One region of the Yersinia sp. 2541 StPb PI genome, then DNA from elsewhere that is predicted to be linked to it. Evidence: predicted binding sites of a transcription regulator. Region 1 holds the regulator's gene; each other region holds the start of a gene.

Region 1 (3,285 bases):
AGCGCTGAGATAAGGGTAATGCTGCTCACTTTGGTCAAATGAGAGAATTGATCTTTAGCCACCCCGATAGCTTTTGATGCCGCCTGATTAAACTTTTCAGCCACTGAACCATACTGGCGACTCAATGCAGGTACCGTTTTTTTCGCTAAATCCTGATAAGCGGCGCTGTTATTGTCCATTGCAGCTTGATACAGCGGCGTAACCCCTTGTTCAATTAACCCACTCCATCCATCAATCACGCCGCTAACCAAAGCGGAGTCTAACTGTGCATGGTCAATAGTTTTAAATTCTGCCAACTTTTGTTTCAGGTTTTCCAATGCAACATGGGATGATTTCAATTCTTTGTCAGCATCCACGATATTACCGCTCTGGCGGTAATCTACTGAACGAGACAGACGTGTCACCATACGGAAATATTGATCCGTCCCCTGATTAACCAAATTCATATTTTCAACCAACACAGTATTCGCGTTGGAGGATTGTGTCAGTTGGTTGAGTGATAACAAGGTATAGGCCGATACACCGCCCCAGAGCAGACAAAATGCGCCAAGTACCCAAAGCAATGCCGCCCTGATAGTAATATTTTTTAAAAACTGCATGTTCGTTCCCCTTATATATCGGATAGTTATCGTTAGAGACTCTGGTGTTATTTGATGACCGAAAAGCAATAAAGGACGTTCATACAGCTAACGACAACTCCTTTGCCGGCAGACCTTCATCTGACGGGTTTCCCCCTGGCACCGCAAATTGCAACTATTCAGTTACACAACGGTTATCGGCAATGGAGTTATAAGGTTGAGCGACTCACAAAAATTTAATATCGCATAAACTTGATAAAAGCCTGATGGGGTTCTCTGGCATTATGTCGCCCTATACATGTGTTATAATATTGGGCAGAACGCTCAGTAATTTGCATAACTATTTGAATTTAAAAGGTATTTAGCTATATGGCAACTGTAGGCATTTTCTTTGGCAGCGATACTGGCAATACTGAAAACATTGCCAAGATGATCCAAAAGCAACTGGGCAAAGATGTTGCTGAGGTTCACGACATTGCCAAAAGCAGTAAAGAAGATTTAGAAGGCTTCGATATTTTGCTGATTGGGATCCCAACCTGGTATTACGGCGAAGCGCAGTGTGATTGGGATGATTTCTTCCCAACACTGGAAGAGATCGATTTCAATGGCAAGTTGGTGGCGCTGTTTGGTTGTGGTGACCAGGAAGACTACGCAGAATATTTCTGTGATGCGATGGGTACCGTGCGCGACATCATTGAGCCACGTGGTGCCGCAATCGTGGGCCATTGGCCAACCGCGGGCTACCATTTTGAAGCGTCCAAAGGTCTGGCGGATGACGACCACTTTATTGGTCTGGCAATTGATGAAGACCGTCAGCCAGAACTTACCAATGAGCGGGTTGAGGCATGGGTAAAACAGATTACTGAAGAACTGAGCCTGTCTGAGATAGTGGGTTAATCAAGCCTGTCGGAAACGCTATGGTCGTGTTCAACACTGCCGGGCGTTTCCGTTGCCTTTTATCCTTTTGAGCTGTGCTTTTTGTCATAACGTTGTTTTCTCTCTCTTTAGCTCCCATCCATGGTGAACAGCGCGTCCGGCTATCCGATTGTGCTTTGTTAAGCGGCCCACATATCCACATCTTCCTGCGCGCAAAATGAAAATAAACTGCTACAAATTTGTAACTTTATCCCTCGTCACTGTACACTTAAATGATGTGTTATCCCCATTCATCAATACACTGCATGATTAATCTTACAAAGTGTGCAATTATATCTTTGTTAACAACCACGGTTTTCATTTGGGGCTAGCAGTTCTATAATGAGACGTAATTGTAATTATTGCGCCACGGATGTCATAGGCTGAACAGCCTTAATTTGAAACGATAGTAACAGGACTGAATCCGCATGACTGACAACAACAAAGCCTTAAAAAACGCAGGCCTTAAAGTAACACTGCCCCGGCTTAAAATTCTGGAAGTGTTGCAAGATCCGGCGTGCCACCACGTCAGCGCGGAAGATCTTTATAAAAAGCTGATCGATATTGGTGAAGAGATTGGTTTAGCCACGGTTTACCGCGTACTGAACCAGTTTGATGATGCCGGTATTGTTACCCGCCACAATTTCGAAGGCGGTAAATCAGTCTTTGAGCTGACGCAGCAGCATCATCATGATCACTTGATTTGCCTGGATTGCGGCAAAGTGATTGAGTTTAGCAATGAATCCATTGAATCGCTTCAACGTGAAATTTCTAAACAGCATGGTATCAAGCTGACCAATCACAGTCTGTATCTGTACGGCCATTGTGAGACCGGTGATTGCCGTGAAAACGAGTCGGCACACGATAAAAGATAATGTGCTTTGAAAGCATTATCTTATAAAGATTTTAAGCACTGAATACACTACGGCTTATGTTTAATCCAGATTGATAGGTTCTACTGTTTGGTTAACATAAGCTATCAGCAAGATGGCCACCTTTCCCGTTCTATACCTGAGTATCTCTCGGTTGGGAGTCAGGTGGTCGTTCTTATTTATGTCCTTGATATTTATCCCCTTGGTACTGAAAGCCACTAGAGTGTTAGCGATGTTCTGGGTTCGTTCGCCTGCTAGCTATCTGCAACACCAATAACATTGGGTATCTATCCCGTTATTGTTCTTTCCTGAGTGACAAATTCACTGTTTATCGCCCCCATTTATTGACTCTCCCCCCTTTAGCGAGCTGCATCAATTTTACAGCAAAAAAAACCCCGGACCTGCCGGGGGAAAAACCATCAACTCAACTTCACTTAAATTTGTTTGGCCAAAAAATAAAGCAAACAGGAGATAACATTAGACACAGCTCGATATTACCAATTTTCAGACTTTAACCGACTCAGCACGGCTACTACGCTTACCGTCTGGGCTGGTGGAGCGGATCATCACCTCGCCACTCACGGTAGGTTTTGCCTTCGCATCATACTTCTGCCACTGCTTACCGCCATCAGTTGAATACTCGATAATCAGGCCCGGCAGTGAGATATTGGCTTCCAACTGCCCCGCCACAACCCGAGCACCGGGGACAGGCAGGCGATATGACACACCGGCTTTATCCAGTTTTGCCAGTTCACGTTGGCCCATGATGTTGGCAAAACGTTGCCAATCGATGTCCAACGCCTTGGTATCGACGCTATGCGTCTGGCCACCTTGATATTCGCGGCCCGCTTTGTAATCTTGCTCCCACGAAGCGCGATGCCAGGCACGCTCGGCCAATGGCAACATCCGCGGGAAGATCA
Region 2 (3,285 bases), 2.6 Mb from region 1:
CCATCGGTTCAATCCCATTACTCAATAATGTTGACCAGCTTTGAATAGTTTTATCTGTCAGTAATGGATCCATCGACTCATGAGATTGCAGTTTAAATTTCGCCAAACTCTCTTGGGTATTTTTTAGTGCTACACTGGCTGAAGCCAATTCACGATCAGCATCGGCAGTTGCCCCGCTTTGACGATATGCCGCGGCACGACTTAAACGAGTAACCACACGAAAATATTGGTCATTACCCCGATTAATAATATTAATGTTTTTTTGTTGGTTAGAACTCAGATGTAATGAATGCGTCAATTGGTTAAGTGAAAATAATGTAAAGGTCGAGACGCCTCCCCAAAGCAACAAAAATATAACAAGAATAGATAATAACGCCATCCTGATGGTGATATGTTTTAGAAAATTCACGGGAATACCCCTGTGTCTTATTTTTTTAGTTTATTTCCTTGAGATTTCAAGGTGTTTATCGCTGATAATCCCCGCAGGGAAAAAGGTTAATTATCAGGACTCATCACCAAAATAGCATAAAACCAACACAAAAGATCAAGATAACCGATCAATATTAAACAACCGATTGATTTCACCTATTAAAATGTAAATAACGTTCGATAATCTTGATCGAAAACTGATTAACAACGTTCAGTAGTTTCCACATTATATGTATTTATTCTGAATATAAATACAGCGCCCCATTACCTATTAACTCTTAGAATAGTTAGCCAATCAATTAATTTACTTACAGATAGAGAATTACCTGTTTTTGCAATTGCAGAATTAAATATCTTATTAAATGCGATTGGGCGAGATAAATAAAATAATAACAAAAATCCATATCAAACCATCAGGCACGCGATACAGCAAAATTTAACTATTTATTTGCTATGGTTGATTCTGTATTTTTTTAGCAAGGAAACCAGGCTGGGGAAATAACAATTTTATTCATTGCAATATAGGCATGTGCTTAGCACGGCGACGGTGATACTAAAAGAAGAGCGGCCAACGATCACTGGCCGGTATTACACCTTAATTCGCGCTAGCCGCAGCCCCCAGAGGCCGGCTGAATTGGCTTAAACCATGCTAATGAGTCATGGCCAGCATGCGACTGATCGTCCTCTAAATGGTTTGACTGGTGCGATATTTCGCTAGGTTTCCTGTCTTGAAGATGAGCACGCCAATCCTCCCTTTCACTCACCACATTGCAAATAGTAATAGGAATAATAATTACTACCATTCATTTTATGGCATGATAAATTACGACCTAGCACCGTTAAATAGAAAGAGAAAACGCCGTTATGTCCCACTATATACCTGCCTGTAAAACATCCCGTTCTCTGCCTGCCCTACTGGGCTTGCTGTGTCTGACATTTTGGTTATCCGGCTGCAAACCCGCGGAGGAGAACAACGCATCAGCGGCAGACGACAACTCACCAGCATGGTCCCGGAAGGTGGAAACGGCTAAAGGCCCGGTCACATTAACTCAGCAACCTACACGGATTGTCTCCACCAGCATCACCATCACTGGCACCTTATTGGCGATCAATGCGCCGGTGATTGCCAGTGGAGCGACCGCGCCCAGCTCCACCGTCGCAGATAATCAAGGGTTCTTTACTCAATGGTCGGCTGTCGCACAGGCAAAAAAACTGGTACCGATATATCAGACTGAGCCAAACGCCGAAGCTGTTGCCGGCATGAACCCTGACTTAATTATTATTTCTGCCACCGGGGGGGATTCAGCGGTGAAATTGTATGAGCAGTTATCTGCTATCGCGCCAACCTTAGTGATTAATTACGATGATAAAAGCTGGCAAGAGTTAGCAATGATATTGGGGCAGGCAACTGGCCATGAAACCGATGCGAAAGATGTGATTGATAAATTTGCCAACCGGCTCAATGAGGTGAAACAGAGTATTACCTTACCACCGCAGCCAACGTCGGCTTTTGTCTATCAAGCCGCCGGTAGCACCGCGAACTTGTGGACTGAAGACTCGGCACAGGGCAAATTGTTGCAGGAGCTGGGCTTTAGGCTCGCTGAAATACCTGAAGCCGTGAAAGGTAACACCAGTATGGGACATCGTAAGGATATTATTCAGTTAGGTGGCGAGAAGCTGGCTGAAGGTCTGAACGGTGAGACTATTTTACTCTTCTCCGGTGATCAACCGTCAGTTGATGCATTGAAAAGTAATAAATTTTTAGCTCATATTCCAGCGATTGAGCACAACCGTGTTTATGCCGTGGGTTATGACACTTTCCGCTTGGATTATTACAGTGCGAGTAATCTGTTAGCCCGAATTGAAGGGATGTTTAAACCTGCTCATTGATTGGGTAAGTCCCGCTTCTGACGTTGAGCGCATTCAGGAATGTGACCGAGCAGGCTAAATTTCCCCCTGCGTTACCACAGCGATGCATTCTAACAATAATGCGTGCTAACATATCTCACCCAAATAATAATGATAATCAAATCGATAACAATAATCATTTGTTAAAGAAGAGTTACAATGCCTGCTGATTATTCTCCAGATCAATATTCAATAAAACCGCTGACACTGGTGTCGACGTCAGAGGTACCAACAGCGCGCCGACGCGGGCTGTTGCTGCTGTTCAGCATTGTTGTGTTGCTATTGGTCATGGCTGCCAGCCTGATGCTCGGTGCCAAAGCCATCCCTTTCTCCGTGGTCTGGCAGAGTTTGCTCGGCACAGAGCACAGCGCCGATAGCATTTTGATCGTTGAATCACGTCTGCCGCGAACCTTGATTGGTGTACTCGCCGGTGCAGCGCTGGGGCTATCGGGTGCAGTCATGCAAGCCCTAACCCGTAACCCACTGGCTGACCCCGGTATTCTTGGCGTCAATGCCGGAGCCAGTTTTGCCGTCGCCGTCGGGATCATTTTTTTCGGCGTTAATGCCATCCAGGGCTATATTATTTCCGCTTTTATCGGTGCGATGTTAACCACACTGGTGGTGTATTGGGTCGGTGCTCAGGGCGGCGGGCGCGTTAATCCCCTGCGCCTGACACTTTCCGGTGTCGCGATTGGCGCTGTGTTAATGGGGATTTCCTCTGGCATATCACTGACACATCCACTGGTCTTTGATCGGGTGCGCTTCTGGCAGGCAGGGTCATTGGATATCCGCAGTATGTCAGTGGTATTGGCCGTCACTCCGGCAATCCTGCTCGGCGGTGTGATCTCCCTGTTGCTGGCTCGGCCACTCAATGCGATGCATATGGGAGAGGATCTGGCGGCCGCGATTGGGGCCAGAATTATCCAAACCCAATTTTGGGCGGTCATC
Region 3 (3,285 bases), 3.2 Mb from region 1:
ATAACCCGTTTCGTTACTGGATGCCGAGGCACACAGCATACCGGTACTCAGCCAACGGTTGACGGTAACACCGGCGTCGTTGGTCTTAATGAAGTTAGCGTCCCGGTCTTCTTTCATCAGCTTGGCAATGCGGTCAAATGCATCATTCCAAGTGATTCGCTGCCATTTATCTGAACCCGGAGCACGGTATTCAGGATATTTCAGGCGGCTTTCGCTATGGATAAAATCCACCAGCCCTGCACCTTTCGGGCACAGCGCGCCACGGTTTACCGGATGGTCCGGGTCCCCTTCGATATGGAAAATACTCTCTTTGGCGTTTTTTGCGCCGTCACCGAGGCTATACATCAAAAGCCCGCAACCAACGGAGCAATATGTACAGGTATTCCGCGTCTCACGGGCGCGCAGCAATTTGTAATTGCGCGTTTCCGCCAGCGCCACTGACGGCGTAAAGCCGAGTGCCGCGACCGTGGTTCCTGCCATACCGCCAGCGCAGATCTTAAAGAACTGCCTTCTGCTGACCTGCATGGGTCTCTCCTTCGTTCATTGTCACATTATTTCAGTTCACACTTCCCTCAACGAAACCGGAAGCGCTAAAATCGCTTACGCGATATCACCTTTATCGGTGTGGGATACATTCTTCTGGAAATAGAATTATACCCATACCATTCTTAATGTGAATGTTACCACATTGTGATTATGGGTTATAACTTTCAGGGCCGCATAGTGAGCCAGATCAAACCTTCAACAATTGACCTCTCCACCGGAATCTGCGGTGCAAAACAACTTAACGTGCTACAGCGCCATCAAATGGCCGAGCCGCAATTGGATTGGCTGGCGGAGGAAGTGCCGGTAGCGCTGGTCTACAACGGCATTTCCCATGTGGTGATGATGGCAACCCCGAAAGATCTGGCAGCATTCGCGCTAGGTTTTTCGTTGTCAGAAGGCATTATTAGCGCCCCACAAGATATCTACGCCATTGATGTGACACCAGGCTGTAATGGCATAGAAGTTAACATTGAGTTATCCAGCCGTCGCTTTGCCGGTTTAAAAGAGCGCCGCCGGGCTATGGCCGGCCGCACCGGATGTGGGGTCTGTGGTATTGAACAGCTTGATGATATTTTTCGCCCCATCACCCCTCTGCTTTTCACTCAGACCTTTAATTTGAATCAACTCGATAACGCACTGGCACAACTCAAGCAGGTACAAACTGTGGGTCAGTTGACGGGTTGCACTCATGCTGCGGCCTGGATTAATCCGAAAGGTGAATTGTTGGGTGGTTGTGAAGATGTGGGCCGCCATGTCGCACTGGATAAGCTGCTGGGGATACGGGCCAAACAGCCGTGGCAGCAAGGTGCTGTGCTGGTTTCCAGCCGTGCTAGCTATGAGATGGTGCAGAAAACCGCAATGTGCGGTGCAGAGATTTTATTTGCTGTTTCTGCTGCAACAACCTTAGCGGTTGAAGTTGCCGAGCGCTGTAATCTGACGCTGGTTGGCTTCAGTAAACCCGGTAGAGCAACGGTTTACACCCATCCGCAGCGGATTAGCGAATAGAAAGACCATACAATTAGTACGGCATTGATAATCATTTTCAATATCATTTAATTAACTATAATGATCCGAATGCTTACGCGGCGCTTACTTTTTTTGCGCCGCCCTACACTACGGAGACGATGATTATGAGTTACTCACTGCCATCCCTGCCTTATGCTTATGACGCCCTGGAACCCCACTTCGATAAGCAGACGATGGAAATCCATCACACCAAACACCACCAGACCTATGTTAACAATGCAAACACGGTGTTGGAGAGCTTCCCTGAGCTGGCTAAATTCAGCGTTGAAGACCTGATCAAAGATCTGGACAAAGTTCCTGCTGAAAAACGCACTTTTATGCGTAACAACGCCGGCGGCCACGCTAACCACAGCCTGTTCTGGAAAGGGCTGAAACTGGACACAACCCTGAAGGGTGATCTGAAAGCCGCTATTGAGCGCGATTTCGGCAGCGTAGATAGCTTCAAAGAGAAATTTGAAGCTGCTGCGGCAACCCGTTTCGGTTCTGGCTGGGCTTGGCTGGTTCTGAAAGACGACGGCAAGCTGGCGGTTGTATCTACTGCTAACCAAGATAGCCCACTGATGGGCGAAGCAGTTTCTGGCGCATCAGGCTTCCCAATTATTGGCCTGGATGTGTGGGAACACGCTTACTATCTGAAATTCCAAAACCGCCGCCCAGACTACATCAAAGCATTCTGGAACGTGGTTAACTGGGATGAAGCAGCAGCGCGTTTCACTCAAGCCAAATAAGCCGCATAAACCGTATGTTGCATATCCAAAGAACGTGGAGTTGCAGCTAACAACCCTGTAGCTTCAAGTCCGAAGGATACATGCCAGCAAGGTCATCTTGCTGGCATTTTTATTGCTAAAGTTTAGCCAATTTCTGCCGATAGATTGTCCAAGAAGGGCGTTGGTATTCATGGATATAAAGCTCATGAACTATACCCTAAATAATTCGAGTTGCAGGAAGGCAGCCAACGCACATGCAACTTGAAGTATGACGGGTATATCGTTTGGGATAAGTACTCTTGCCAAGGCTACCCCACATACCACCAACTCCCCAAAATCTTCTAATAACTAGACCTCCCCAAACTCACCTACGCTGATTGATTTGCATCAGAGACACCGCATAACGGAGAAGAACATGGCAGTATTTAGCAACGTTTTTGGCAGCTTTGAAAATATGAAAGTCGGTAAAAAGCTGGGATTAAGCTTTTTCCTGATGTTGTTGCTGGTCGGGATCATCGCCGGTACCACCGCTTATCATTTCTCCGTGATTGAAGATCATGCTTATAAAGTTGACCTGAGTTACAAAGTTAACGATGAATCCAATCAGGCAAAATATAATCGCGCATTATATGAACGTACCTACTCTCTGCAATACATCAAAGAAAATTCTCAACATATCAATAATATAAAAAATCTTCTGACCCAGAGCGAAAGTCTTAGTTGGTCGGCAGATAACCGCAAAACCATTAGCAGTATTTCCGATGTGGTAGAGGAGTATCTGCAGCAGCAGAGTAACTTCGTCAATGCCGTAGCCCATAAAGATGATGTGCGCAAAAGCTGGAATATTTCTGAAACCCAGAAGAACCTCAACGAGCTGCAACAAAGCCTACTTAATGAAGGGGCAGATACCAATACCCAAATCCTGCTAGCAGAGATGAACCAGAAGTTGATGACCGTACGCTACAACGCACGCGGCTTATTGCTGGATCGCAACCAGGATGCAGAG

What was found. Region 1 encodes Fur, which represses iron uptake genes when iron is present. Its sites were predicted from a motif close to ATAATAATGAGAACNACTATCAA; they were not measured.
Region 2: a site for Fur is predicted at 1,210-1,232, ahead of fepB (Fe2+-enterobactin ABC transporter substrate-binding protein). Genes of this name have one in related genera too.
Region 3: a site for Fur is predicted at 1,576-1,598, ahead of sodA (superoxide dismutase [Mn]). Genes of this name have one in related genera too.

What each region holds. Positions count from the first base shown of each region.
Region 1 covers NZ_JAZGQB010000001.1:3,291,976-3,295,260, forward strand. Annotated here, with positions in the region: gene V1953_RS14880 (methyl-accepting chemotaxis protein) at 1-599, opposite strand, end outside; gene fldA (flavodoxin FldA) at 948-1,475, shown strand; gene fur (ferric iron uptake transcriptional regulator) at 1,922-2,368, shown strand; gene V1953_RS14895 (beta-N-acetylhexosaminidase) at 2,870-3,285, opposite strand, start outside.
Region 2 covers NZ_JAZGQB010000001.1:645,154-648,438, reverse strand. Annotated here, with positions in the region: gene V1953_RS02850 (methyl-accepting chemotaxis protein) at 1-409, opposite strand, end outside; gene fepB (Fe2+-enterobactin ABC transporter substrate-binding protein) at 1,294-2,319, shown strand; gene fepD (Fe(3+)-siderophore ABC transporter permease) at 2,497-3,285, shown strand, end outside.
Region 3 covers NZ_JAZGQB010000001.1:49,355-52,639, reverse strand. Annotated here, with positions in the region: gene fdnG (formate dehydrogenase-N subunit alpha) at 1-525, opposite strand, end outside; gene fdhD (formate dehydrogenase accessory sulfurtransferase FdhD) at 697-1,551, shown strand; gene sodA (superoxide dismutase [Mn]) at 1,677-2,300, shown strand; gene V1953_RS00210 (methyl-accepting chemotaxis protein) at 2,695-3,285, shown strand, end outside.